2 regions of the Arthrobacter sp. TE12232 genome follow, and region 2 is predicted to be linked to the other one. Evidence: riboswitches for the same ligand, from Rfam matches in the RefSeq annotation. Region 2 holds a riboswitch; the other holds the start of a gene.
What was found. Region 2 has a riboswitch for glycine ahead of lipA (lipoyl synthase). Riboswitches for the same ligand answer to the same signal wherever they lie in the genome.

Region 1: another riboswitch for glycine. It lies ahead of gcvP (aminomethyl-transferring glycine dehydrogenase); the one in region 2 lies ahead of lipA (lipoyl synthase).

What each region holds. Positions count from the first base shown of each region.
Region 1 covers NZ_JBSSFK010000001.1:1,656,599-1,671,336, forward strand. Annotated here, with positions in the region: gene glyA (serine hydroxymethyltransferase) at 1-420, opposite strand, end outside; gene gcvH (glycine cleavage system protein GcvH) at 417-800, opposite strand; gene gcvT (glycine cleavage system aminomethyltransferase GcvT) at 1,396-2,529, opposite strand; gene gcvP (aminomethyl-transferring glycine dehydrogenase) at 2,542-5,430, opposite strand; glycine riboswitch at 5,470-5,586, opposite strand; glycine riboswitch at 5,588-5,686, opposite strand; gene ACVWZ7_RS07270 (TetR/AcrR family transcriptional regulator) at 5,919-6,458, opposite strand; gene ACVWZ7_RS07275 (MFS transporter) at 6,527-8,125, shown strand; gene ACVWZ7_RS07280 (SRPBCC family protein) at 8,131-8,604, opposite strand; gene ACVWZ7_RS07285 (ArsR/SmtB family transcription factor) at 8,615-8,974, opposite strand; gene ACVWZ7_RS07290 (Dps family protein) at 9,098-9,577, opposite strand; gene ACVWZ7_RS07295 (sigma-70 family RNA polymerase sigma factor) at 9,744-10,562, opposite strand; gene flgN (flagellar export chaperone FlgN) at 10,817-11,332, shown strand; gene ACVWZ7_RS07305 (carbon storage regulator) at 11,345-11,593, opposite strand; gene ACVWZ7_RS07310 (hypothetical protein) at 11,603-12,934, opposite strand; gene ACVWZ7_RS07315 (flagellar biosynthesis protein FlhA) at 12,912-14,738, opposite strand, start outside.
Region 2 covers NZ_JBSSFK010000001.1:2,012,328-2,027,065, reverse strand. Annotated here, with positions in the region: gene uxaC (glucuronate isomerase) at 1-922, shown strand, start outside; gene ACVWZ7_RS08925 (mannitol dehydrogenase family protein) at 925-2,400, shown strand; gene uidA (beta-glucuronidase) at 2,632-4,443, shown strand; gene uidB (glucuronide transporter) at 4,515-5,942, shown strand; gene manD (D-mannonate dehydratase ManD) at 5,972-7,201, shown strand; gene ACVWZ7_RS08905 (gluconokinase, GntK/IdnK-type) at 7,191-9,470, shown strand; gene ACVWZ7_RS08900 (hypothetical protein) at 9,572-9,742, opposite strand; gene ACVWZ7_RS08895 (FAD-dependent oxidoreductase) at 10,296-11,549, shown strand; glycine riboswitch at 11,718-11,815, shown strand; gene lipA (lipoyl synthase) at 11,974-13,005, shown strand; gene ACVWZ7_RS08885 (methylenetetrahydrofolate reductase) at 13,025-13,858, shown strand; gene cycA (D-serine/D-alanine/glycine transporter) at 13,848-14,738, shown strand, end outside.

The sequences.
Region 1 (14,738 bases), 360 kb from region 2:
GGCCAGGTTCAGGCCCATGATGGTGTCGCCCGGACGGATCAGGGCGTGCATCACGGAGGCGTTGGCCTGCGCGCCGGAGTGCGGCTGGACGTTGGCGTACTCGGCGCCGAACAGGGCCTTGACCCGGTCGATCGCGAGCTGCTCGATCACGTCAACGTGCTCGCAGCCGCCGTAGTAGCGCTTGCCCGGGTAGCCCTCGGCGTACTTGTTGGTCAACACCGAGCCCTGCGCCTGCATGACGGCCCTGGCGGTGTGGTTCTCCGAGGCAATCATCTCCAGGCCCTCGCGCTGGCGGGTGAGCTCGTCATCGATCTTCGCGGCGATCTCCGGGTCCAGGGCGGACAGGTCCGCGTCCAGGCTCGGCGAGACGACCTGCTCAAACGCCAGAGTCTCTGTTCCTACAGCCCCTCCCGCGCTCACAGTTCGCCGCCGTTCTTGGAGGCGTATTCCTGGGCCGAGAGCAGCGGGCCGTCCGAGTCAGCGGCCACCTTGAAGAGCCAGCCGGCACCGTACGGATCGCTGTTGATCAGCGCGGGGTCCTCGACGACGGCGGCGTTGATTTCGGTCACCTCGCCCGTGACGGGGGCGTACAGGTCCGAGACGGACTTGGTCGATTCGACCTCGCCGCAAGTCTCTCCGGCGGTCACCGCGGAGCCGACCTCGGGCAGGTCGACGTAGACAATGTCGCCGAGGGCGTCGGTGGCGACGGCGGAGATGCCGATGGACACGACATTCCCGGCCTCACGCGCGACCCACTCGTGCTCGTCGGAGTACTGCAGTTCAGGGGCAACTTTTGCCATGTGTTTTTCCTAAGTCTTGGAGTGGTCGTTGGTGCTAATTCAATTGTGGTTGGGTTACGTACTGACCGTGGCCGGGTTACGCGGCCGGAAACCGAATTCCTCCGCGTGCTCGGTCGCGAAGGCGCCCGCTGGGCGGACGCGTCGCTCCCTTAGACGCACGCTTCCGGAATCCGCTCCCCTGCCGCTTTCGGTTAGTTCAGTTCCGCGGGCCAACAGTTTCGGACGGGCCACCAGTTCTCCGGAAAGAAACCGTGGCCGTTCGAATCTTCTAGGGCCGGGCTGCTTCTTGGCTTCAAGGGTGTCATCAAGCTCACCCCCCAATGTTCGAGCTTGACAGGGCACCCGTTGGAACAAGCCGACCCCCGGTAGGCGGCTCATCCCCCAGCACCCTTGGTGTTCGAAGGCGCTTGTTCCCGTTGCTCCGGTTCCAGGGCGTGGTCTCAAAGGTGACGTGCCCCCAAGGGGTTGGCCGGCCGCGGTTTTCGAAAGCGTGCGTCTAAGCGAGGAACGAGCGAGCACGCGTGAAAACTGGGGCCAGCCAGCCCCGGAGCCGGGCACCGGTGAGGCACACGGCTCCGGGACCGACCCAGCCGGGCTACTTTTGGCGCTTGTAGAACGGCAGTGCGACAACTTCGAAGGGCTCCGTCTTGCCGCGAAGATCGATGTCCAAGGCCGTGCCGGGTTCGGTGAACTCAACATCGACGTAGGCCATGGCAACCGGGTAGCCCAAAGTGGGTGAGGGCTGGCCGGAGGTGACCTCGCCCACCACGTTGCCGTCCTTGAGGACCGGGTAGTGGCCGCGGCCTGCCCGGCGTCCGAGGCCCTTGAGACCGACGAGCTTGCGGCCCGTGGTGGAGCCGGCGCCGGCTTCCTTCTTGGCGGCCAGGGCCGCCTTGCCGATGAAGTCGCCTTCCTTGGACAGCGCGACGACGGGGCCCAGTCCCGCGGCGAAGGGGTCTCCTTCGAGCGAGAGTTCGTTGCCGTAGAGCGGCATGCCGGCCTCGAGCCGCAGGGAGTCGCGGGAGGCGAGGCCAGCGGGGGTCAGCTCGCCGTCCTCGGCGATGGCGATGAGCGCTTGCCAAAGGGCGGCGGCGTCGTGGTTGTCCACGAAGATCTCGAAGCCGTCTTCGCCGGTGTAGCCGGTGCGGGCCAGCAGGAGGTCCTGGCTGGCGCCGCCGACCATGAAGGGCACCTCGACGGCGGCGTAGTACTTCAGGCCGGTGACGAGCTCATGCTGCGCGGCCGGGACAAGGCGGAGCAGGATGGCCTCCGCTTTGGGACCCTGCACGGCGATCAGCGAGGTATCGGCGGAGGCGTCCTGGACGGTGACCTCAAAGCCTGCAGCGCGCTCAGCCATAGCAGCTGCGACCACTTTGGCGTTGCCCGCGTTGGGGACCACCAGGAACTTCTGCTCGCCACGGCGGTAGGTGATGAGGTCGTCGATGATGCCGCCGTCCTCGTTGCAGATCAGCGAGTACTTGGCCTTGCCGATCGCCATGGCGGAGATCTTGCCGACCAGGGCGTAGTCGAGGAAGGCCGCGGCGTCCGGGCCGGTGACCCAGACTTCGCCCATGTGGGAGAGGTCGAACAGGCCCGCGGAGTTGCGGACGGCGTGGTGCTCGGCGAGTTCGGAGCTGTACTTCAGGGGCATCTGCCAGCCGCCGAAGTCCGTGAAGGAGGCGCCGAGCTTCTTGTGCTCTTCGTACAGGGCCGTGTAATTCTCAGTCATCGTTGGCTGTCCTTAGTTGGCGGAGGCGGAGTCGTCGGAGTGGTCCTCGAAGGCTTCGAGGGGTGGGCACGAGCAGATCAGGTGGCGGTCGCCCGCGGCGCCGTCGATCCGGCCGACCGGCGGGAAGTACTTGTCCTGCTTGAGCGTGTGGACCGGGAAGACGGCCTGCTCGCGCGGGTACTCGCGGGTCCAGTCGGTGCTGATCACGGCGGCGGCGGTGTGCGGCGCGTTGCGCAGCGGGCTGTGCTCCACGGTGAAGTCACCGTGGGCCACCTGGTCGATCTCGGCGCGGATGGCGACCATGGCCGTGATGAAACGGTCGATCTCGCCGAGGTCCTCGGATTCGGTGGGCTCCACCATCAGGGTGCCGGCCACCGGGAACGCCAGGGTGGGGGCGTGGAAGCCGTAGTCAATGAGACGCTTGGCGACGTCCTCGGCGGTCACGCCGGTCTTGGCCGTGAGTTCGCGCAGGTCCAGGATGCACTCGTGGGCAACCAGGCCGCCTTCGCCGGTGTAGAGCACCGGGAAGGAGTCGTTCAGGCGGGCCGCGATGTAGTTCGCTGCCAGGAGGGCCGACTTGGTGGCTTCGGTGAGGCCCTGGCCGCCCATGAGCTTCACATAGGCCCAGGAGATCGGCAGCACGCCGGCCGAGCCGTAGCGGGAGGCGGAGATCGGGGTGCCGTCGGCGCCGTTGGCCGGGTCCGCAGCGTTGCCCGGCATGAAGGGTGCCAAGTGTGCCTTAGCCGCGACCGGGCCGACGCCGGGGCCGCCGCCGCCGTGCGGGATGCAGAAGGTCTTGTGCAGGTTCAGGTGCGAGACGTCGCCGCCGAACATACCCGGCTGGGCCAGCCCGACGAGGGCGTTGAGGTTGGCGCCGTCGATGTAGACCTGGCCGCCAGCGGCGTGGATGGCGTCGCAGACCTCGCGGACGTCGGCGTCGTACACCCCGTGGGTGGAGGGGTAGGTGATCATGATCGCGGAGAGCGCGTCCTTGTGCAGCTCGATCTTGGCCTGCAGGTCCGCGTGGTCGATCGTGCCGTCGGAGGCGGTGGCCACGACAACGACCTTCATGCCGGCCAGCACGGCCGAGGCGGCGTTGGTGCCGTGCGCGGAGGCCGGGATGAGGCAGATGTTGCGCTGGGCGTCGCCGCGGGAGAGGTGGTAGCCGCGGATGGCCAGCAGGCCGGCGAGCTCGCCCTGGGATCCGGCGTTGGGCTGGATGGAGACCTGGTCGTAACCGGTGATCTCGGTCAGCTGGGCTTCGAGGTCCTCGATGAGTTCGCGCCAGCCGGCGGTCTGGGATTCCGGGGCGAAGGGGTGAATGGAGGCGAATTCCGGCCAGGAAATCGCTTCCATCTCGGCCGTGGCGTTCAGCTTCATGGTGCAGGAACCCAGCGGGATCATCGTGCGGTCCAGCGCGAGGTCGCGGTCTGAGAGGCGGCGGATGTAGCGCAGCAGCTGGGTCTCGGAGCGGTGGGTGTTGAACACCGGGTGCTGGAGGTAGTCGGAGGTCCGCTCGACGGCGGCGTCCAGGACGAAGCCATCTACGGAATCCACCACAGTGGCCCCGAAGGCGGCGACGACGTCGGCGACGATGCCCGCCGTCGTGGCTTCATCGGCGGAGATGCCGACAGTGTCGGCGTCGATGGCGCGCAGGTTAATGCCCTTGGCGTCGGCGGCCGCGATGATTTCCGCGGCCTTGCCGGGCACGGAGACGGTGATGGTGTCGAAGAAGGAGGTGTGCAGCACGTCCAGGCCCGCGGCCTTCAGGGAAGCGGCGATGGTCTTGGCGTGCCCGTGGACGGTCTGCGCGATGGCCTTCAGTCCGTCGGGGCCGTGGTAGACGGCGTAGAAGGAGGACACGATCGCCAGCAGCGCCTGAGCGGTGCAGATGTTGGAGGTGGCCTTCTCGCGGCGGATGTGCTGCTCGCGGGTCTGCAGGGCCAGACGGTAGGCGGGGACGCCGGCGTTGTCCTTGGAGACACCCACGAGGCGGCCGGGCATGGAGCGCTCGAGGCCCTTCTGGACGGCCATGTAGGCAGCGTGCGGACCGCCGAAGAACAGCGGCACGCCGAAGCGCTGGGCGGAGCCGACGGCGATGTCCGCGCCCTGCTCGCCCGGGGACGTGATGAGGGTCAGGGAGAGGAGGTCGGCGGCGACCGTGACGAGCGCGCCGCGCTCCTTGGCCTCGGCGATCACGGCGCTGTGGTCGAACACCCGGCCGGAGACGCCCGGCTGCTGCAGGACGACGCCGTTGATGACGCCCTCCGGCAGGCCCTTGGACAGATCGGCGACCTCGACCTCGAAGCCGAGGGCTTCGGCGCGGCCCTTGACGATCGCGATGGTCTGCGGGAGGCAGTCGGCGTCGAGGACGGTCTTTCCGTCGTGCGCTTCCTTGTTCTTGTTGGCGCGGCGCATCATCAGCACGGCCTCGGCGACGGCGGTGGCTTCGTCCAGCAACGAGGCGTTGGCGATCGGCAGGCCGACGAGGTCCTGGACCATGGTCTGGAAGTTCAGCAGCGCCTCGAGCCGGCCCTGGGAAATTTCCGGCTGGTAGGGCGTGTACGCGGTGTACCAGGCCGGGGCCTCGAGAATGTTGCGGCGGATCACGGCCGGGGTCACGGTGTCGTAATAGCCCTGCCCGATCATCTGCACGGCCGTCTTGTTCTTGCCGGCCAGCTTGCGCAGCTCGGCGAGGACTTCCACTTCGCTCAGGGCCGCGCCGAGAGCGAGGTCGGAGTCCTGGCGGATGTCTTTCGGAACGGCGGTGTCCACCAGGGCGTCGACGGTGTCGTAGCCGACAGCCTTCAGCATGGCGTCGACGTCGGACTGGCGACGGGCACCGATGTGCCGGTCGACGAAGGACGTGGAGGCTGGGGTAACAGTCACAAGGAACTCCATAACTCAGGCGGCGCTGGGTACGCCACATTGATTCGGGTTCCTCCCCGCTCTGTATTGGACCTGAGAGTTTCCGCGCAGCCGTGCATATAAGAGGGCTTCGCTTGCACCGTCGGTGAGCACAGCGTGTCGAGGACAGCCTGCCACTTTCCAGAGGTGCCTTGCCGCGGCGGTACGTGGGCCTGAGAGATTCCTGGGGAGGATTTGCTCCTACGGCGCCTGCTTGTACCTACTTGCAGGACTCTCCCGCCGCAGATCAAAGGCGTATTCAATTGGGTGTTCAATCGGGGGTGACAACAGTCACAACAATCATTGTCCTATGCCGGGCGCGCGTCCGCAAACTCCCGCCCGCCTTCGGCCCCACGTTACGAGGAGCGGCGGCACCGCGAATTCGCCGGAAACGTGCCGGGTCGCCGTAACGTTCGAGCGAACTCGCACTCTTCCGGCGACTTCGGCGGACTCGGAGGTCGCAGCGCGAGCAGTTCAGGGCCTCAGCGGCGCAGCTTCTCGACGGCGGCCAGGAGGCCCTCGACGTCTGCCTCGATTTCAGCGGGCGGACCGGCGGGCCCCCGTCCGAGCATGGCGTTGAAGTACAGCCCGTCCCCCATGTACAGGACCGCCTTCGCCATGGCGGGCCCGACGTCGGCCGCCAGCAGTTCCAGCCAGCTCGCCTGGCCTGCGGCGAAGCGGCGCTGGGTTTCCTCGTGCGCCACCTCGGCGAGCCGGGTGGCCGCCACGAAAACCCGGTCCATGGGCGTGTCCGCCCATACCGAGGACTTGATGAAGTACGCCGCCGCGCCTTCCGGAGCCGCGGCCATGGCGGCGACATCCGCGGCCAGATGCCGGTCCAGCCGTTCGAGCAGGACCGAGATCATCGCCTCCTTGGTCGGGAAGTGGTAGAGCAGGCCGCCCTTGGAGACGCCGGCCCGCCGGGCGACGGCGTCCAGCGTCGCGGCGCGTTCGCCCACTTCGATGAGCAGGGATTCAAAGGCGTCGAGGACGGCCTCGCGGGCCACCGGTTTTCTGGGCATGCTTCCCATCATGCCCGTCCGGCCCCGCATTTCTTAACTGTACCGTCCAGACGGTATAGTTATGACTCATGAGCACCACATCGACTACCACAGCCACCAGCAACCCGGCGGCCACCCGGCCCCAGGCACCCTGGCGTGACTGGGTGGCGCTGGCCCTGCTGATGTTCCCCGTTCTGCTCGTGGCCGTGGACAACACCGCTCTGACCTTCGCCCTGCCGGCCATCGCCCGCAGCCTGTCCGCCTCCGGCGTCCAGCTGCTCTGGATCATCGACGCCTACCCCCTGGTCCTGGCCGGGCTGCTCGTCGCGATGGGCAGCCTGGGCGACAGGATCGGCCGCCGCAGGCTGTTGTTCGTGGGCAGCGCGGGTTTTGCCGCGGTTTCGGCCGCGACGGCGTTCGCCCCGAGCGCCGAATGGCTGATCGCCGGCCGCGCGGGGCTAGGCCTCTTCGGCGCCATGCTCATGCCCTCTACGCTCTCCTTGATCCGCAACATCTTTCCCCAGCCCAACCGGCGCCGCCTGGCGGTGGCCATTTGGGCCGCGGGCTTCTCCGGCGGTGCCGCCCTCGGCCCGATTGCCGGCGGCTGGCTCGTGGAACACTTCTGGTGGGGCGCCGTCCTGCTGGTCGCGGTGCCGATCATCCTGCCGCTGCTGCTGCTCGGGCCGGGGCTGATCCCGGAATCCCGAGATCCGAAGCCCGGCCGCGTGGACGCGCCCAGCATCATTTTGTCCCTGCTGGTCATGGTGCCCGTGGTCTATGGGATCAAGGCGCTCGCCACGCACGGGCCGGCGCCGGAGGCCTTCGCGAGCATCGGCGTCGGCCTGTTGATGGGCTATGTCTTTATCCGGCGCCAGCGCAACCTGGCCGAAGGCCACAGCACAGCCCGCGCGACGGGCCACAGTACCGCGCCGATGCTCGACGTTAGCCTCTTTGGCAACCGGATCTTCAGCACGGCCATCATCGCCAACGTCCTGGCGCTGTTCTCCTTCAACGGCTTCATTCTCTTCCTGGCCCAGCACCTGCAACTGCTGGAGGGCCAGTCCCCCTCGGCCTCGGGCGTCGCCATGGTCCCGGCCCTCATCGCCACCGTCGTTGCCGGCCTGCTGGTGGTCCCGCTGGTGCGGAAGGTCCGGCCCGGTTTCGTCGTGGCCGGCGGCCTGCTGCTGAGCGCGGCGGGCTATTTCATGGTGGCGTTCGGCGACCACAGCCACGGGCCGTCACTGCTCCTGGCCGCCCTGATGGTCCTCTGCCTGGGAGTGGGTGCCGCGGAGACCATCTCCAACGACCTGATCCTGGGCGCCGCGCCGGCCGACAAGTCGGGGGCCGCCGCCGCGATCTCCGAGACCGGCTATGAGGTGGGGTCCCTGCTGGGCACCGCGATCCTCGGCTCCATCCTCACGGCCTCGTACCAGGGCAACCTCCGGCTCCCCGCGGGTGTGTCCGAGCTCGCGCCGGCCGGAGCGACGAGCCAGGCCGGCGAAACCCTCGCCGGCGCGGTGGAGCTCGCCGGGATGCTCCCCGCTCCCCTGGCGGAATCCGTGACGTCGGCCGCGCGTACTGCCTTCGACTCCGGCGTCCACATCACGGCCGCCATCGCACTGGTCCTGATGTCCGGGGCCTGCGTCCTGGCCGCGATCGTGCTCCGTACGGTGCCGAAGGCCAAGTAGCAGGCTCAGTTGCCGTCGACGTACTTCTGCAGGGCGTCAAGGAGCTCGCCCGTGCCTTCCTTGCGCCCGGCGACCTGAGCCCCGTCACTTTCCGGGGACCCGGTGAAGAAGGCGCCCTGCTCGGTCAAGGTCAGCAGGGTGCCGTCGCCGTCGGGCTCGAGTTCGACCGTACTGAGCGAGACGGACATGCGTCGTCCATCGAGCAGCATTTCGTAGCTGTAAACGATCCGCTCGTTCTCGACGATGTCGTGGTAGATGGCATGCATGGTCGAAACCCAGCTGCCCACCGGACCTCCGACGTCGGTCTCGCGGCCGCCCTCCCGGAAGTCGAGGCTGGATTCGCCCTGGTACCACTCCGGCGGACCGCCAAACCACTTCTTCTTGCTGGCATGGTCGGCAAACGCGGCAAAGACGCGCGACGGCGGTGCGTTCAGCCGGCGCTCCAGGGAAAAACTCGCGTGCGTAACGGGGACACTCATGACGGACTCCTCATTGCTCAGTGTGGAGGCTGGGATCCAGGAATTGCTCCAGCCGGTCGAGGCGGCGCTCCCCCGGCGTCCGGCGCTGGCCCAGCCAGTCCTCTGCGCGCCGGACTGTGACAGGGTCGATGCTGCAGCTGCGGACCCTGCCGATCTTTTCGCTGCGGATCAGGCCGCTGGCTTCCAGGACCTGCAGGTGCTGCACAACGGCGGGCAGGCTCATCCCGAACGGCGCGGCCAGCTGCGAGACCGAAGCCGGCCCGTCGCAGAGCCGGACCACGATTGCGCGGCGGGTGGAGTCGGCGAGCGCGTGGAAGACGCCGTCGAGCTCCCGCTCACTGAGACCGCGGACCGCTGAATTGTTAAGCACATCGTTAAGTATTCGCCGGTCCGGAGGGAAGTCAAGAGGGCGCTTAAACGCAACGGCCGGCGCCGGGACAACCCGGCGCCGGACACTGTGTTTTAGGGAAGGGCGGGCGGTGGGAGCCGACCCCTACTTGCTTTCAGGTGTGGTCACGCTGGCGGTGGCCTTCATGGTTTCCGCATTGACCATCCAGGCGTACTGTTCAAACTTCGCAATGAACTCATGCAGGAGGTCTGCGGTGGTGGGGTCTTCCTCGTCCACTTCATCGTGCACCTTGCGCATTGTGCCGACGGCCGCTTCCAGGGCCGCGACAATCCGTTCGATGGCGTCCTTGGTGTTGATCAGGCCCGCGGGGAACTCCGCGAGTGCGGTGGATTTGGAAACCGTGGAGCTGCGGCCGTCCGGCAGGGCGTGGAGGGCGCGCATGCGCTCGGCGAGGTCGTCGGCGAATCCCCGGGCGGCGTCGATGATTTCATCAAGCTGAAGGTGGAGGTCCCGGAAGTTGGTTCCCACGATGTTCCAGTGCGCCTGCTTACCCTGGACATGCAGTTCAATCAGGTCCACCAGAACCGCCTGCAGGTTGTTCGTCAGTGTGGGTGATGCTTTCATGCGTCCTCCTCGATAGAACCGGTGCAGTGAAGGCCTCGTGCGCCATCTGGTGGCGCTCCGGCCGGTATCTTCGACGCTACCGCAGGGCATCGCCGCGCCGCGATGGTTCCGGGAGGAATTTCTCAGTCAGCTTACTAAGTAGGCTGACTAACCGTGAAGGGCCCGCTCAGACAGCCTCGTTGAGGACCGGGCCTTGCGGAAAAATGGCCCGGGTGATGCCTCCCGAAGTGGCCTCGGAGAGCTGGCTGAGGTAATCGTTGCGGCGTCGGGGGGTAATCCTGGACTGGGGTTCGAAGGCCTGTTCGGGGTCGTCGGCGTAGTGGGCCGTCAGTCCGTCGCGCATTAGCCGGATGGCCTCGGACCGCTGCTGGGATACTGCGGCGTGCGTGGATCCGAGTTCCGCGGCGAGGTCTTTGACCGTCCGGTCACGGAAGTAGATTTCCTCGACAACGTAGCGCATCCGTTCGGGCAGGGACTTCACGGCGGCCCGGAGGTACTGGAGCCGTTCGTCCGCAAGCACGGAGTGCTCGGGTGAGAGGGTTTCAGCGGCGAGGGTGTCCACCACGGCCTCATCGAGGGGCGTCAGCGTGCGGGACGCATCGGCCAGCGCGGCCTCCACCACGCTTTGCTGGACACCCAGTGCGGACGCGATTTCGTCCACCGTCGGAGTGCGGCCCAGCGCGGACGCCAGCGTTTCCTGCACGGACATGGTTTCTTTGATCCGCCGGCGGGCGGAGCGGGTGGCCCAATCACTGGCCCGCATCTCGTCCGCGAAAGCGCCAAGGATGCGCCGTCGCGCAAACGCGCCGAAGGGCACACCGAGGTCCGGATCGAACGAATCGGCCGAGGTGATCAGGGCAATAGCGCCGGCAGAGGCCAAGTCATCGCGAGAAAGGTGTGACGCCTTTGAGCACAAATCTGAGACGAGATACCCCACCAGCGGAAGGTGCTGCGTGACCATCTCGTTGCGTTCCACGCGATTCACTACTGTGTCCCCCCATGAGACCGGATCCGAAGGGTCGTAGACCCTTAAAACGCCGAGAGCCGCACCCAAGAACGGACCGGTACTCCCCCCATAGGAGTCAGCGTTCGATAGTGGGGTGCAGCACCCATGGTGGAAACCTATCACTTGATCCGCGATCTGCGTGTACCCTCAGGAAAAAGCTTGGCCAAAAATGCGGTAACCGCGCGATCGCCTGTTTCAGCTCTGGTTCAGGCGGCGGCAAGGGAATGGGGCCCATGAGCGCAAGTGATCTCTCCGCAGCACTGTGGCAGGAGCGGCGACAGCTGGAGCTGCTCCTGTTCAGGCTGGAAACGCAGCGGCTGCACGTCGACGCCGGGAATCTGGAGTGGCTGAACTTCATGGCGTCCGAGGTCGAAACCGTGCTGGACCGCCTGCGCTTCGAAGCCCTGGCCCGGAGCGTCGAATCTGCGGCCGTGGCGGCCGAATGGGGCCTGCCGGCACAGACAACGCTCGTGGAACTGATTTCGGCCGCACCCGCCGGGCCCTGGCCCGAGATCCTGGGCGAGCATCTGGACGCCCTGCGTGGACTCCTGGCCCGGCTCGGCGAGGCCGCCCGCGTGAACGAACAGGCGCTGCGGGCGCTCCCGCTGCGGGGACGTCCCGGCCCGGCGGGCACGGCCGGGCTTCTGGATCAGCTCACTACGGCGGGGAACCTGGAGCGGTCCCTGGCCGTGGTGCGGCGCACGTCCCAGCCCCTCCTGGCGCAATACCTGGGCATGGAACGGGACTGATCCGGAGCCGGCTCAGTCGGCGGCGGGGGCTGCGGGCGGCGGCATGAGACCGCGCAGCGCGTCTTCAGTATCCGGTCCGGCTTCCGCCGCGGCGAGGTTTGCCGCCGCGATGGCCTCAATGACTTCCCGGCGCTGGATCGGCACGCCCCGGGGCGCCTCAATGCCTATGCGAACACCGTCACCGCGGCCTTCCAGAACCGTGATGACGATGCCGTCGCCGATCATGATCTGTTCGCCCGGCTTGCGTGTAAGTACCAGCATCCTCTCAATCTACCCTTCGCCGCGGGGAGCGCCGGACGATTCCCGCCGGTTCTGCCATGTCACATCAGGGCCGGCCGGGCGCGCGTCGATCCAGCCCACGGGCAGTCCCAGGGCGTTGACGCTTTCCGGGGTTCCGGTCTCCGAGGCGCCGACCACCGCCACGGCGGTCAGGTTGAGCTGGGCCGCGAGAACGCCGACCCAGCGCGCCGTGTCCTCATGCTTGCGCCCTGCGTCAACCACCACCCAGATCTGGTCGGCCGAGAGCGCGGCCACGGACTGCACCCGGGCCAGGGTGTTCCGGGCCCTGCCGATTCCGAACGCCACCAGGACGGTGCGCTCCGTGACCACAGCGTGCGCGCGGGCGGCCGTGGCGCCTTGGCGGCCGTCAACGTGCAGGTGGCCGTAGGCGGAGAGGTCGCCGGCGGTCCGCACATCGGCACCGCCGGCGGCCATCGACATCGCCAGGGCGGCATCCATGGCGTCGTCCCCCAGCCCGACCAGGGCCACGAGGTCGCCGACGCCGCTCAGCGGGACCGGGACCGGGACCGGGACCGCCGCCAGCGGCGTCTCGGGGCGCCCGGCGTCGCGGGCGGCAGCCACCTTAACGGCAGGGATCCCGGCGTCAGACGCTGGAACGGCAGGCGGGTGAACGATGGAACCGTGAACGGCGGGAGCTTGGGTTGCCGGAGTTCCGGGGGCGGAAAGCGGACCTGCGGGGGTTCCGGCGGCACGCCCCGCGGGACCGGCCACCGGTTCCGCCGGGGCGCGCAGTCCGGCGCCGAGCTGCTCCAGGATCTCGGCGAAGTCCCGCGACTCGGTGGAAACCCCTGCAGCTGCGGGCCGGTGCAAGCTCAGTTCAGCAGCGTCTGCCTCTTCCAGCAGTGCGGCGATGGCGGATCCGTGAAGGTGATGGGCCGGTCCGACGGCGGGCCGGCCCTCGGGCGGCCCGCCCGGCTCCCCGGCGGGGGACGCGGACGGAGCCGCCGCGGCCTTGGCGCCGGCGGCAGCGCCGGCGTCGAACTTCCCGGCATCGGGAAGCTTCCCTGCGGAGGCCGTCGCGCGGGTCCCGCCGGCGGCCGTGCCAATGGCGGGGCTGGCGGCGGGGTCTGCGTCGGCCCCGGCGAGGATGTCGGCGTCGGGCACCACTTCGCCGGTGACGACTTCATGCTTGGGCAGGACCTCAACCATGGCCTCGTAGCGGTCCTGAGCGAAGAGCCCGGCGATTCCGGGACTACTGACCCGTTCGGCGGACACGATCCTGGCGGCCGGCCCGTACTGCTGTTCCGCCTTGCGGCGGATCTCATCGAGCGAGGCTCCCTTAAGCCGATAGCGGTTCGGCATGGCGCACGACTCCTACTGTCTCGATCCGGACATTGGCAGAGGTCACCTCGCGGTAGGACAGCACCGGAACCGACCCCGGCTGTGCCCCCACGAGGCGGTGGATGGCCGGCCGGAGCGCCGGGGCGCACACGAGCACGGCTTGGCGGTTGGCGGCGGCCGCGGCGTCGACGGCGGAGCTCACGGACCGCAGCACGGCGTCGAGCCTGTCCTGCCCCATGACGATCTGGCTGCCGCCTTCCGCGGGCCGCATGTCCTCGAGCATGTGCTGCTCCAGGACGGGGTCGATCATGATGACGTTGAGTACCGGACCGTCCATGAACTTGGCCGTGAGGGCCGGGCCGAGGGCCTGCCGGGCGGCTTCGACGAGCGATTCCGGGTCCGTGGAAATCTTGGCGCGCAGCGTGAGGGCCTCGTAGATCCGGGCGAGGTCGTTGATGGGCACCTGCTCGTCCAGGAGCCCCTGGAGGACGCGTTGCAGCTCGGCGAGGGAGAGCAGAGCGGGGGTCAGTTCGTCGACGGCGGAGGGGCTTTGCTTGCGCACGCCCTCGGTCAGGACGCGGACGTCCTCGCGGGACAGCAGCCGGGCCGCGTTGGCCGAGACGATCGAGGACAGGTGGGTGACCAGGACGGAGACCCGGTCGATCACGGTGGCACCGGTCATTTCGGCGTTGTGGCGCATCTCCCCCGGAATCCACTTCCCGGCGAGCCCGAACACGGGTTCGATCATCGCAGGACCGGGGAGCGAGTCCAGGTTGTCGCCCAGGGCGAGCATCTGGCCGCTGGGGGCCGTGCCGCGCCCGGCTTCCACGCCCGCGATCCGGATCGAATAGGTGGCCGGCGGCAGGTCCACACTGTCCCGGGTGCGCACCGGCGGGATGACGAGGCCCAGTTCCATGGCGATCTTGTGCCGGAGGGAGCGGACCCGGGCCAGGAGGTCGTCAGAGGCGCCCGAGACCATGTCCACGAGGTCCGGAGCCAGCAGGATCTCCACGGGGTGGATGCGCATGTCCTCCAGAAGTTTCTCGTTGGGGTCCATCTCCGGGAAATTCAGCGCGGTGGACTCGGCCTCCCGGGCCCTCTCCGCCAGCTGCTGGCTGGCGGCGGTGCGGCGGGAGGCGAGGATCAGTGCGGCGCCGACCAGGATGAACGGGATGGGCGGCATGCCGGGGATCAGGGCCATGGCCATGGCGGCGACACCGGCGATCATGAGCGCGTTGGGTGACTGCAGCAGCTGGGTGGACGCGGTCCGGCCCATGTCCGACTCGGCGTTGGACCGGGTCACGATCATGCCGGTGGAGACGGCCATGAGCAGGGCCGGGATCTGGGTGACGAGCCCGTCTCCCATGGTCAGCAGGCCGTAGGTGTTCAGGGCGTCGCCGATGTCCAGGCCGCGCTGGATCATGCCGATGGCGATGCCGCCGACGAAGTTGATGATGATAATGATGATGCCCGCGATGGCATCGCCCTTGACGAACTTCGAGGCGCCGTCCATGGCGCCGTAGAAGTCTGCCTCGGCCGAGACCTCGGCCCGCCGCTCCCTGGCCTGGGTGTCGGTGAGGAGCCCGGCGTTGAGGTCGGCGTCGATCGCCATCTGCTTGCCGGGCATGGCATCGAGGGTGAAGCGCGCGCCCACCTCGGCCACGCGCTCGGCGCCCTTGGTGACCACGACGAACTGGATCACCACAAGGATCAGGAACACCACCGCGCCGATGATCATGGAACCGCCGACCGTCACCTTGCCGAAGGCCTCAATGACCTGCCCGGCGTACCCGTTGCCCAGGACCAGGCGGGTGGAGGCGACGTT
Region 2 (14,738 bases):
CCTGGCCACCACGGACGATCCCCTGGATGACCTGGCGGCCCACAAGGCCCTGGCAGGGGATGCCACCTTCCATGGCCGCGTGCTCCCGACTTTCCGGCCCGACGCCTACCTGAACCCGGCCAACCCCGCCTGGGGCGGCAACGTTGAACGCCTCATCGCGGCAGCGGGCGACGGCGGCAGCGGCTTTGCCGGCTACCTCACCGCCCTCGAGAACCGGCGTCGTTACTTTGTGGAGCATGGCGCTGTGTCGGCCGACCACGGCGTGCGCACCCCGCGCACCCTCAAGCTGGACGCCGCAGAAGCGGAACGGCTCTTCGAGCGGGCCCGTTCCGGCGAAGCCAGTGCCGCCGAGCGCGAAGACTTCGAGGCCCACATGATGTACCAGATGGCCCGGATGTCGGTGGAGGACGGCCTGGTCATGACCATCCACCCGGGGTCCTTCCGCAACCATCACACGGAGACCTTCAGCAAGTTCGGTGCGGACACGGGGCATGACATCCCCTTTGCAATCGACTACACCGAGTCCATCCGGCCCGTGCTGCAGGACTTCGGCAACAGCAAGGACTTCCACCTGGTGCTCTTCACCATGGACGAGACGGTCTACTCGCGCGAACTCGCACCCCTGGCAGGCTTCTACCCCTCGGTGTACCTCGGCGCCCCGTGGTGGTTCCTGGACGCACCGGATGCGATGCTGCGGTTCCGGTCCGCCGTGACCGAAACCGCAGGGTTCTCCCGGTCCTCGGGGTTCATCGACGACACCCGCGCCTTCTGCTCCATCCCCGCCCGGCACAATGCTTCCCGCCGGATCGAGGCCTCCTTCCTGGCCCGCCTCGTGGCGGAACACCGGATCAGCGAGGACCGCGCCCACGACATCATCGTCGACCTCGTCGACGGCTCCCCGCGAAGGGTTTTCAAGCTATGACCATGACAGAAAATGCCGGAGCCGCTGGCCCCGCAGGATTGGCAGATCCGGCGGCCGCGGCGGTTACCGGGGACCCGGCGGCAGACCTGCCGCGGCTGAACCGCAGCCTTCGTCCCGCGGCCAAGGCCCCGGTGCGGATCGTCCACCTGGGCCTCGGCGCCTTCCACCGCTCACACCAGGCGTGGTACACCCACCGGGCCGGCGACGCCGCGGAATGGGGGATCGCCTCCTTCACCGGCCGGCGCCCGGACGCGGCCCTGGCGCTGGCGGAGCAGGACGGCCTGTTCACGCTCGTGGAGCGCGGCGACGCGGGGGATTCCTTCGAGGTGATCGGCAGCATTGTTGCTGCCGTGGACGGGGCCGACGTCGGCCGGCTCGCCGAACTCGTGGCCGCACCCGCCACCGCCATCATCACCCTGACCATCACCGAGGCCGCCTATCGGCTTGGCACCGACGGCCGGCTGGACCTCCGGGCCCCCAACGTCGAGACGGACCTCGCCGTGCTCGCGCGGGGGACCGGCAGCCCCGCGACGCCGCTGGGCCGGCTGGTCTTCGCCCTCGCCGGCCGCCGCGCCGCCGGGGCCGGACCCCTGGCCGTGGTCTGCTGCGACAACCTCGCCAGCAACGGCACCGTCGCGCGCCGGGCCGTCACCGGCCTGGCTGCCGCCTGGGACGCCGGGCTCGCCGCCTGGATCGAGGCCAACATCAGCTTTGTCAGCACCTCGGTGGACCGGATCACGCCGCGGACCACGGAGTCTGACATCGCCGCCGTCGAGACCGCCTGCGGCTACCGGGACACCTCGCCCGTGGTGGCCGAGCCGTTCCGCAACTGGGTCCTCAGCGGCGACTTCCCCGCCGGGCGCCCGCGCTGGCAGGACGCCGGGGCCGTGTTCGTGGACGACATTGAGCCGTATGAAAACCGCAAGCTCTGGCTCCTCAACGGCGCGCACTCGCTGCTGGCCTACGCCGGGCAGTTGCGCGGCCACGCCACCGTGGCCGAGGCCCTGCAGGACGAGCTCTGCCGGCACGCCGTGGAACGGTTCTGGGACGAGGCCGAAGCCAACCTGCACGGCCCCGACCTGCAGATTCCCGCGTACCGCGCCGCGTTGCTGGAGCGCTTCGGCAACGGCCGGATCGCGCACCACCTGGCCCAGATCGCGAGGGACGGAAGCACCAAGCTGCGCATGCGCGCGGTTCCCGTGCTGCTGGCCGAGCGTGCCCGGGGCCATTCCGGCGCAGCGGCTGCCCGCATGATCGCCGCCTGGATGGATTTCAGCGCCTCGGCGGCCCAGTTCCAGGACCCGCTCGCTGCGGAGGTAGCCGCGGCCAACGCGCTTGGCGGCGCGGAGAGCACCCGCGCCCTGCTCGCCCTGCTGTCCCCGGGCCTCGTGGACACTGCGGCACCCGCCGGCGGTCCCGTCGCCGAGCTCGTCGAGAACCTCCGGGGAACCTTCTCCGGGCCGGCTGTCCCGGAGTAAGGGGACCTTCTGCAGGCACTGCTGCCCGGGCGCCGGCCCTTGCCGGTTCCCGGGCAATGCTGTGCCGGACGCGGGGCAGACCGGGTCTACTAGAAATTTATGGCAACCGCTTGCCAAAAGATTGCCAAGTGACTAGGATTACATCCAGACGAAGAAGCCACCGGGTGGCAACCGGCACCGCCAGCCGCACCGGAAGGCCCGCCCCGCAACGACGCGTAAGGATTCCCCACGATGCTCAAGCCCCAGGCCAGTGAAACCCGCGAGATCGTCAATCTCGACGGCCTGTACCGCTTCAAGGTGGACTTTGACCGCTCCAGCCACCGGGACGAATGGTTCCGGGCGCCGCTGGACTCGGACCTGGAAATGGGTGTCCCGGCCAGCTACAACGACGTCTTCCCGGACAAAGCCATCAGGGACCACGTCGGCTACGTCTGGTACCAGCGGGACGTGCGCGTACCGCGCGGCTGGGCCGGGGAGCGCATCCACGTCCGCCTCGACTCCGCAACGCACGAGGGCATGGTGTGGGTTGATGAGACCCTGGTGGCCCAGCACACCGGCGGCTACATGCCGTTCAGCGCGGACATCACCGAGCACGTGACGCCCGGGCAGGTCTTCCGCCTCACCATCTCCGTCAACAACGAGCTCACCCAGGCCACGATTCCGCCGGGAACCATCACCGTCACGGAGGACGGCCGCCGCCAGCAGAGCTACCTCCACGACTTCTACAACTACGCCGGACTGCACCGCAGCGTCTGGCTGTTCAGCACCCCCGCGGTGACCGTCGATGACATCACCGTGGTCACCGGCTTCGAGGCATCGGCCGGCAGCGTCGAGTACTCCATCGCCACCGCCGGCGGAACCGGCAGTGAAACGGTCACCGTTTCCCTCCGGGACGCCGACGGCGCAGAGGTTGCCCGCGCCGACGGCGCCCGCGGCACCCTGACGATCGCCGACGTCGTGCTCTGGAAGCCCGGTGCCGCCTACCTCTACAGCCTCACCGCCGAGATCCGCGACGGCGGCCGGCTGCTGGACAGCTACACCCTGCCCGTCGGGGTCCGCACCGTGGAAGTCCACGGCAAGGAATTCCTCATCAACGGCGAGCCCTTCTATTTCACCGGCTTCGGCATGCACGAGGACCACGTGGCCATCGGCAAGGGCCACAGCAACGCCCAGATGGTCAACGACTTCCAGCTCCTGGACTGGGTGGGTGCCAACTCCTTCCGGACCTCGCACTACCCCTACGCCGAGGAAGTCATGGAGTTCGCGGACCGGCACGGGATCGTGGTGATCGACGAAACCGCCGCCGTCGGGCTGCACCTGGGCTTCGGCGCCGTCTTCGGCGGCATTGCCAAGAAGACCTACGTCGAGGGCGGTGTGGACGCCAACACCGCCGCCAGCCACCGGCAGGCGATTTCCGAGCTCGTCGCCCGCGACAAGAACCACCCGTCCGTGGTCATCTGGTCGATCGCCAACGAACCCAACGGCTCGGAAGAGGGCGCCCGCGAATACTTCGCGCCCCTCGCGGAACTGACCCGCCGGCTGGACCCCACCCGGCCGGTCGGCTACGTCAACGTCATGTTCGACACCCCGGACAAGGAACTGCTCGGGGACCTGTTCGACGTCGTCCTGCTCAACCGCTACTACGGCTGGTACCTCAACAACGGCGACCTCGAAACAGCCGAGCAGTCCCTCGAGAAGGAACTGCGCGAGTGGGACGCCAAGTACGGCAAGCCCATGATCATGACCGAGTACGGACCGGACACCATGCCCGGTTTCCACTCGATCTATGAACAGCCCTGGAGCGAGGAATACCAGGCCGCGTTCTTGGCCATGTACCACCGGGTCTTCGACCGCGTGGACGCCATGGTGGGCGAGCAGGTCTGGAACTTCGCGGACTTCCAGACCTCCAACGGCATCATGCGCGTGGACGGCAACAAGAAGGGCGTCTTCACCCGGGACAGGCGGCCCAAGCCCGCCGCCTATGCCCTGCGCAAACGGTGGACGGCGCTGGCCGGAACCCCGAACAACACTTCCGAGGCGTAGGCCTTACCGCACATTTTTTCGCCGGGCCCGGACCAGGGTCTGAGTCCGGCAACGGGTAAAGGAGCCCAATTATGAAAAAGCTTTCCAAGCTCAGCATCATCGGCTATGGCGCCGGCGATGCTGCCAACAACCTCGCATTCACCACCGCCACCATGTTCCTGCTGGTGTACTACACCGACGTGGCCGGGATTTCGGCCGCGGCCGCCGGCACCCTGCTGCTGGTGGTGCGGATCTTCGACGCTTTCGCCGACGTCTTCGCCGGCCGCGTGGTGGACCGGACCTACAGCAAGCGGTTCGGCAAGTTCCGCCCGTTCATCATGTTCGGCTCCATCCCGCTGCTGCTGCTGAGCGTGGCGACCTTCTCCATCCCGGCGCTCGGCGAATCCGGCACCCTGCTCTACGCCTACGTCACGTACGCCGCCCTGGGCCTGGCCTACAGCCTGGTCAACATCCCCTACGGCTCGCTGGCCGGCGCCATGACCCAGGACCCGGCCGAGCGCGCCAAGCTGGGCTCGGCCCGGATGATCGGCGGGATGCTGGTCGGCTCCGCCCTGGGCATCTTCGTGGCCCCTTTGATCAAGCCGGGCGCCAACCTGCAGGCCACGTTCACCACCATCACCCTGATCTTCGTCGTCATCGGTGCAGCCCTGTACTTGTTCACCGTCCTGACCACCAAGGAGCGGGTCCACCGCGCCGTCCCCAACGTCACGTTCAAGCAGAGCATGGACACGCTCAGGGGCAACCGGCCGCTGCTGATGCTGTGCCTGAGCTCCTTCTTCTTCCTGACCGGCTACCTGGCCCTGACTTCGGTCCAGCTCTACTACCTCCGTGATGTCCTGGGGCGGCTGGACCTGTACCCCGCGCTCTCCATCATCCAACTCGTCCTCACCTTCGTGCTGGCCGGCTTCATGCCGAAGCTGGTGCGGAACATCGGCAAGAAGCGCGTCTACATCTTCTCGTCGCTGGTCACGGTCATTGGGGGCGCCATCGTCTTCTTCACCCCGGCAAGCCAGGTCTGGATCGGTTTCAGCGGCCTGGTCATCAGCCTCGTGGGCGTCCTCGCGGTCAACATCGTGGTGTGGGCCCTCGAAGCCGACACCGTCGAATACGGCGAATGGAAGACCGGCGTCCGGACCGAGGGCATCACCTACGCCTTGTTCTCCTTCACCCGCAAGACCGGCCAGGCCGTCGGGGGAGCGCTCGCGGCCTATGCCCTGGCCCTGGGCGGCTACAAATCCGGCGCCGTCCAGACCCCCGACGCCGTCTTCGGCATCCAGCTGGCCGCCGGCGCACTGCCTGCCATCATGACCATCCTGGCCGTGCTCGTGATGGCCAAGTACACGCTCACCGACACCATGCACGCCCGGATCCTCACCGAAATCCAGGCCCGCCGCACCGCCGGTGCCGGCAGCGCCGTCGGAATCGCCGTCGGAACCTCCCGGAACGACGCCGACGGCACCGTTCCCGCCGATGCCGCACCGCTGGCCCCCAGCAACTAAGCCACCCACCACCCAGACAAGGACCTGTTGTGAAAATCATTGCCGCTGAAGTCTTCGTGACCAGCCCCTCCCGGAACTTCGTGACCCTGCGGATCACCACAGAAGACGGCGTCACCGGCATCGGCGACGCCACCCTCAACGGCCGCGAGCTCGCCGTGGCCGCCTACCTGAAGGAGCACGTCGCGCAGCTGCTGATCGGCAAGGACCCGCACCGGATCGAGGACACCTGGCAGTTCCTGTACCGGAGCTCCTACTGGCGCCGCGGCCCGGTCACGATGGCCGCGATCGCCGCCGTCGACATGGCCCTGTGGGACATCAAGGGCAAGCTGGCCGGGATGCCGGTCTACCAGCTCCTCGGCGGCGCGTCCCGGAACGGGCTGCGCGCCTACGGCCACGCCTCCGGCGCGGACATTCCCTCCCTGTTCGATTCCGTCCGCGAGCACCTGGAGCTCGGGTACAAGTCCATCCGGATCCAGACCGCCATCCCCGGCATCAAGGCCGTTTACGGGGTCGCCGCGCAGGCACAGGCCTCGGGGGAGCGGTACGACTACGAGCCCGCCGGCCGTGGGGCGTTCCCGCAGGAAGAGGACTGGGACACCCGCGCCTACCTGCGCCACCTGCCCACCGTGTTCGAGGCCGTGCGCAACGAGTTCGGCCCGGAAATCCCGCTGCTGCACGACGGGCACCACCGGATGACCCCGATCCAGGCCGCCAAGCTCGGCAAGGCGCTGGAACCCTACGACCTCTTCTGGCTCGAGGACTGCACCCCGGCCGAAAACCAGGAGGCCCTGCGCCTGGTCCGCCAGCACACCACCACCCCGCTGGCCATCGGTGAAATCTTCAACACCGTGTATGACTACCAGACGATCATCAAGGAACAGCTGATCGACTACGTCCGGGCCGCGTCCACGCACTTCGGCGGGATTTCGCCGCTGAAGAAGGTCATGGACTTCGCCGCGCAGTACCAGATCAAGTCCGGCTTCCACGGCCCCACTGACATCTCCCCGGTCGGGTTCGCCGCGCAGCTGCACGTCGGGCTGGCCATCCACAATTACGGCATCCAAGAATACATGCAGCACTCGGACAAGACCAACGAGGTCTTCGAGCAGTCCATGACGTTCGTGGACGGCTACCTGCACCCGGGCGACAAGCCCGGCATCGGCGTCGAATTCAACGAGGAAGCCGCGGCGGCCTTCCCGTACCAGCAGGCCTACCTGCCCTACAACCGCCTCGTCGACGGCACCGTTCATGACTGGTGAGCTGAACCCCGCCGGCTCCGCCCCCCGCCACATTGTGGTGATGGGTGTGACGAGTTGCGGCAAGAGCACCGTGGGCGCGGCCATCGCCGAGCGCCTCGGCGCGGAATTCCTCGACGGCGACTCACTGCACCCGCAGTCGAACATCGACAAGATGGCTTCGGGCACTCCGTTGAACGACGACGACCGGGCACCGTGGCTGGCCGAAATCGGCAGGCGCTTCGCGGCGTCGGACGCTGGCCTGATCATCGCGTGCAGCGCGCTCAAGCGCGCCTACCGGGACATCATCCGCAGCGGCGATCCCTCCGTGGTGTTCGTGCACCTGCACGGGAGCCGGGAACTGCTCAGCAGCCGCATGGCCGCGCGTCCGGGGCACTTCATGCCGCTCTCACTGCTGGAATCGCAGTTGGAAACCCTCGAAGAACTCCAGGCCGACGAAAAGAGTGTTGTAGTGGACATCGCCACGCCAGTGAAGCAGATCGTTGACGAAGCTGTAGCGGCCCTCGGCGGCCGGCAGGTCGATGCCACCCGGTTCCTTGTGGACCTGAAGGCCGCTCCGTTCAACCTCGACGACGCCGCCGTTGCATGGGTGGACTCGACCATCGACTCGATGTCGCTCGAGGAAAAGATCGGGCAGCTGTTCATCAACCACAACAACGACTACTCCCAGGAATACCTCGACGGTGTCCTGGAGCAGTATCACGTGGGCGGCATGCGCTACCGGCCCGGCCCCGCCGCCGCCGTGCAGGAACACATCCGCTACGCGCAATCCAAGACCCGCATCCCGCTGCTGGTGGCCTCCAACCCGGAAATGGGGGGAGCCGGAAGCTGCGACGACGGGACGTTCGTCTCGACGCACCTGCAGGCGGGCTCGCACCCGGACAAGGACATCGCCCGCCAGATGGGGCGCGTGGCCGGTGTGGAGACCGCGGCGCTGGGCTGCAACTGGGCCTTCGCGCCGATCGTGGACATCCACTACAACTGGCGGAACACCGTCATCTCCACCCGTGCCTTCGGCAACACCCCGGAGATCGTGGTGGAACGGGCCAAGGAATACTTCGACGGCATCAGCGAATCGCCCACCGTGTGCGCCATGAAGCACTTCCCGGGTGATGGTCTGGACGAACGCGATCAGCACGTGGTCACCTCCTACAACACCTTCGGCTACGAGGAGTGGAACCGGACCTACGGGCACGTGTACCGGGAGATGATCGGGCACGGGGTGCAGTCGATCATGGTCGGCCACATCGGTGCGCCGGACTTGTCACGGCATTTCCGCCCCGGGCTGGCGGCGGAGGACATCCTGCCCGCGACCCTGGCGCCCGAGCTACTGCAGGACCTGCTCCGCGGCGAGCTCGGCTTCAACGGGCTCGTCCTGACCGACGCGTCCCAGATGATCGGCCTCACCCAGGCCATGAAGCGCAGCGAGCTCGTCCCTGCCACCATTGCCGCCGGGTGCGACATGTTCCTGTTCTTCCGGAACCCGGCCGAGGACTTCGGGTACATGCTCGAGGGGTACAAGTCCGGGGTCATCACGGAAGCACGGCTGCAGGACGCCCTGCGCCGGATTCTGGGACTGAAGGCCTCACTCGGCCTGCACAAGGCCGCGCGGGAATCCCTCGTCCCGCCGGTCGAAGCGCTGCAGCTGATCGGGAGCGAGGCCCACCGGGCGATTGCCGCGGAGATCGCCGACAAGACCGTCACCCTGGTAAAGGACACTGCCAGCAACCTGCCCATCACGCCCCGGACGCACAAACGCATCCGCCTCTACGGCATCTCGGGCGGCGCGGACTTCACCCGTGCCGACCCGCTGGCCTATCTGGACGTGGTCCGCGACGAGCTCGAAAAAGCCGGCTTTGAAGTCCATGTCTTCAAGACAGCCGAGCAGCGCCAGATTGCCGGCGAGACCGGGGTGAACTTCATGTCCGTCATCTCCGAGGAAGCCACGGGGGATTACGCGCAGAAGTACGACGCCGCGTTCGTCTTCGCCAACGTGAAAGGCTTCGCCCAGGAGGCGGCCATCCGGATCAAGTGGTCAACGCCCATGGCGGCCGAGATCCCCTGGTACGCCACCGAGGTGCCCACGGTGTTCGTCTCGCTCAATCAGCCCAACCACCTCATTGACGTGCCGATGGTGAAGACGGCCATCCACGCCCACGCGGGCACGCCGGAGGCCATCCGGGCTGCCATCGAGAAGATCCAGGGCAAATCGGAGTTCCAGGGCACGTTCAACGAGAACGTCTTCTGCGACTCCTTCGACACCCGGCTCTGAGCCCTTTTACCTGGGATTCTAGAGGTTTTAGAGCAGGCTCTCTGCCGACTGAATGGCACCAGTCCGCAGGGAGTCGGCAATATCCCGTTCGCCTACGTGTCCTAGGCGTCGTAGCTGGCCGAGTGCTCCTGCGCATCGTTGCGGGCTGCCGTAAGTTCTCTGCGGTAGTCCGCAACGGTCAGGACGCCGTTGACATCCAACACATTCTGGATCCGCTCGATAAGCGCCGGCATTTCGTAGTGCTCAACGACCCGATCGTGTCGGTCATCCAAATGTGTGAGTTTCTCAGCCACGTTCCCCCCAAAGAATGCTGCTCCGCACCCCATGTGCGGTGCCGTGAGTCTACACGCAATGTTTCCGCAGTTTTCCCGCACCCGTAACACACCCACGCCGCCGAGGAGGCGCGCTTGGGCACCACACCGGCGGCGCCATGAGCCATGCCGTCATCATCACCCTGATCAGAACCCCAGGCGCTGTGCCCACTGCTGTTCTCCCCCGAGCAATTCCTGGAGCCGGAATGGGCCCCGACCGCCCTCGCGGGTAAAGAAAAGCCCCGGGCCCATGACAGATGCCGGGGCAGTTCCTACGCGCGGAGGCTGGCTATCGGCCGGCTAGTCGTCGCAGTTCTGCAAGACCCAGTGCTGAGCCCGCCAGATGACGTTGTAGTTGTTGACCCGGCTCTGAGCCCTCCAGCCGGGCCGCCGCTGCGGTTTCGGACCGGCGCTACGCGGATCCCCGTAGCGCCAGTCTGAAGCCGTAGCGCACACGAAAAACCGACGCGAAAACCACTCCCGCGGCGCCCGTCGCAGGCGTAGCGTGGGGGCCATGGAGAAGACCGGATGCGCGGTGGTGGGCGGCGGGCCTGCGGGGATGATGCTGGGCCTGCTCCTGGCCCGGGCCGGGGTGCGGGTCACGGTGTTGGAGAAGCATGCGGACTTCCTGCGGGATTTCCGCGGCGACACGGTGCACCCCTCCACCATCCGGCTGATTGACGAACTCGGCCTCGGCCAGGAATTCCGCCGGCTGCCGCAGAGTCGCCTGAAGAATGTTGCTTTTCCGGTTCCCGGCGGGCCGCCCGTGACCATGGGTGATTTTGATGCGCTGCCGCCGCCGTACAACTACATCGCCATGATGCCGCAGTGGGATTTCCTGAATTTCCTCGGCGCCGCCGCGGCCGAGGAACCGGGGTTCACCCTGCTGATGAGCCACACCGCCACCGGGCTGGTCCGCAACGGGGGCCGTGTCCGCGGAATCCGCTTCCGGACCCCGGACGGCACTCACGGCGAACTCTTGGCGGACCTGGTCGTCGCGACGGACGGACGCCATTCCGTGCTCCGCACCGAGGCCGGCCTCGCGCCGAAGGAGTTTCCGGTGCCTTTCGACACCTGGTGGTTCCGGCTGCCCCGGAACCCTTCCGAAGCAGGCGAGGTGGCCGGGCTCGTGCCGGCATTCGGACCCGGCGAGGCGCTGTTGGCCTTGTTCCGCAATGACTACTACCAAATGGGCTACCTCGCCGCGAAAGGCACCGACGCCCGGATCCGCGCGGAAGGCGTCGAGGGATTCCGACGCCGGGTCGCGGCGCTGCGCCCGGACCTCGCCGACCGCGTTGACGCCATCCGTTCCCTCGATGACCTCCACTGGCTGGACGTGCGCCTGAACCGGCTGCACCGGTGGTACATCAACGGCATGCTGTGCATCGGCGACGCCGCGCATGCCATGTCCCCGGCCGGCGGCGTCGGAATCAACCTCGCGATCCAGGACGCCGCGGCCGCCGCCGAGTCCCTTGCCCCCGCACTGCTCCGGGGCCATGTGACCACGGCAGACCTCAAGAAAGTCGAACGACGGCGGCGGTTGCCCACCGTCATTGTGCAGACTGCCCAGAGGGTGATGCAGCGGGCAATCTTCGGCCCGATCATGTCCGGGAAGCGGACAAAAGTTCCAGCCGCGGCGCTGTTCGTGGCCCGGCGCGTTCCAGCGGTCCGCACCATCATTCCCCGGTTTATTGCCTTTGGTCCGCGGCCCGAGCATGCCCCGGCATTCGCCCGGCGCGCCGAACCCCGACCGCAGCCGCAGCCCTAGCCGCGCTGGGCGGTCATACTGCCCCATTGGGCGCTTCACCGCCATCCCACAATGGCAGAGGGACGCTGGCCGGGCGAGGAAATATGTGACTCGCGTGACGTAATTTTTGCGTGCGGTCCAGTCAAGGGCTACCGTGTGATCAGTATCACGACAAGTCATACATGCTTTTGATCTGCGGCGGGAGAGTCCTGCCGGTACGTTCAGCAGGCGCCGTAGGAGCAAATCCTCCCCAGGAATCTCTCAGGCCCACGTACCGCCGCGGCGAGGCAACTCTGGAAAGCAGTCCGGTCACCGGACTCACCGACGGTGCAAGCGGCACCCTGTAACAGCAGGGTCTGCGGAAACTCTCAGGTCCAATACAGAGCGGGGAGGAACCCGAATCATCGTGGCACCCAAAATGCCACCTGAATTATGGAGTTCCTTCATGGCCATTCAGTCGTCCCCTCCCACCTTTCCAGATGGCCGGAAATTGCTGCGCATTGAGCAGCGCAATGCGGCCACACCGGTGGAGCGTAAGCCGGAATGGATCAAGGCCAAGGTCCAGATGGGCCCCGAGTTCGTCCAGCTCAAGAACCTCGTCAAGAAGGAAGGCCTCCACACGGTGTGTGAAGAGGCCGGCTGCCCCAACATCTTCGAATGCTGGGAAGACAAGGAAGCCACCTTCCTGATCGGCGGCTCCGAATGCACGCGCCGCTGCGACTTCTGCCAGATCGACACCGGCAAGCCCTCCCCGGTGGACGTCTTCGAGCCCACCAAGGTGGCCCGCTCGGTGCAGTCCATGGCCCTGCGCTATGCCACCGTGACCGGGGTGGCCCGCGATGACCTCGCCGACGAGGGCGTCTGGCTCTACGCCGAGACGGTCCGCAAGATCCACGAGCTGAACCCGGGCACCGGCGTCGAACTGCTGATCCCGGACTTCTCCGGCAAGCCCGAGCACATCGAGGCGATCTGCGACTCCAAGCCCGAGGTCTTCGCCCACAACGTCGAAACCGTGCCGCGGATCTTCAAGCGGATCCGTCCCGCGTTCCGCTACGAGCGGTCCCTGGACGTCATCACCCAGGGCCGGAAGCACGGCATGGTGACCAAGTCCAACCTGATCCTGGGCATGGGCGAGACCCGCGACGAGATTTCCGAGGCCCTGCGGGACCTGCACGAGGCCGGCTGCGACCTCATCACGATCACCCAGTATCTGCGCCCGTCCGAACGGCACCTGCCGGTGGACCGCTGGGTCAAGCCGCAGGAATTCGTGGACCTGCAGCAGGAAGCGGACGAGATCGGCTTCCTGGGCGTCATGTCCGGACCCCTGGTGCGCTCCTCCTACCGCGCCGGCCGGCTCTGGGCCACCGCGATGCGCAAGAAGGGCTGGGAAATCCCGGCCCAACTCGCCCACATCGAAAGCTCCGGCAGCACCCGCCAGGAAGCCAGCTCCATCCTCGCCGCGCACGCCGGCGTCTGACACCTGCAGAGGACTAACGATGATCCCCACCAGAATCGAAATCATCCCTTCAGAGGGAATCGTGGAGCAGGTCACGGCCCTGGTGCCCTTGAGCACCACGCTTACCGTCACGTGCCTGCCCCACCACGGCATCGAGCGGACCATGCGTGCCGCGGTGCAGCTTAGCCTGCACGGCTACTCCGTCATTCCGCACCTCGCGGCGCGGAGCCTGCCTGGTCGTGTCGAGCTGACCGAAATCCTCCGCGACTGCAATGTTGCCGGCATCGGTGAGGTGTTCGTGATCGGCGGAGACCGGAAGCAGCAGGCGGGTCCGTACGGGTCCGCCCTCCCGGTGCTGGAAGACATCGCGCAGTACACCGGCGGAGTGATGCGGGCAGGCGTTGCGGGCTACCCGGAGGGACACCCCGCTGTGGGTGCCCTGGACCTCGTGGACGCCCTGCTGGCCAAGCAGCACCTGGCCACGCATGTCGTCACGCAGATGTGCTTCTCCGCGCCGAAAATCCTTGACTACGCGGCGCTCCTCCGCCGGGAAGGCGTGCAACTGCCCGTCTGGGCCGGGGTGGCCGGGGCCGTCCCGCGGACCAAGCTGGTTTCCCTCGCCGCGCAGATCGGCGTCGGAAGTTCCCTGAAGTTCCTCAGCCGCAAGGGGCCGTTGGCGCGCAAGCTCCTGAGCGGGGACAGGTACTCGCCCCAGAGTCTGGTGACGGGTCTGCAAAGCCAGCCCGGCAGCATCGCGGGCATCCATCTCTACAGCTTCAACAACCTTGACGCGGTCCCTGACGGGCCTGATCAAGCGTTAACCCCAGCAGCACTTCAGCCGGCATTGATTCGAAGGGCAACACGTGACAACTAGAGTCGTAACTTCCCACCAGGAACCGCACCTTGAGCGGCAGCTCAGCAACAGGCACATCCAGCTAATTGCGATCGGCGGCGCCATCGGCACCGGCCTGTTCATGGGCTCGGGCAAGACGATTTCGGCGGCCGGACCCTCCGTCATCTTCGTGTACATGATCATCGGCTTCATGCTGTTCTTTGTCATGCGGGCGATGGGCGAACTGCTGCTGAGCAACCTGAACTACAAGTCCTTCAGCGACTTTGCCGCGGACCTACTGGGCCCCTGGGCAGGTTTCTTCACCGGCTGGACCTACTGGTTCTGCTGGGTGATCACCGGGATTGCGGATGTCATCGCCATTGCGGGCTACTCGCAGGAACTCTGGCCGGCGCTACCTTTGTGGATCCCCGGCCTGGTTACCATCGCCATCCTGCTGCTGCTGAATCTGGCCACGGTGAAGGCGTTCGGCGAGACGGAGTTCTGGTTCGCGCTGATCAAGATTATCGCCATCGCGGCACTGATCGTGGTGGGTCTGTTCATGATTTTCAGCGGGTTCAGCTCCGACGCCGGACCGGCCAGTTTCAGCAACTTGTGGAGTCACGGCGGCTTCTTCCCGAATGAATTCATGGGCTTCGTGGCCGGTTTCCAGATTGCCGTGTTCGCTTTTGTGGGCATTGAGCTGGTGGGCACCACGGCTGCCGAGGCCAAGGACCCGGAGAAGAATCTGCCCAAGGCGATCAACTCCATTCCCATCCGTGTGCTGCTCTTCTATGTGGGCGCCCTGATCATCCTGATGTCCGTCATTCCGTGGACCCAGTTCCAGGCCGGCCACAGCCCCTTCATCGCCATGTTCTCACTGGCCGGCCTGGGTGCCGCCGCCACCGTGGTGAACCTGGTGGTC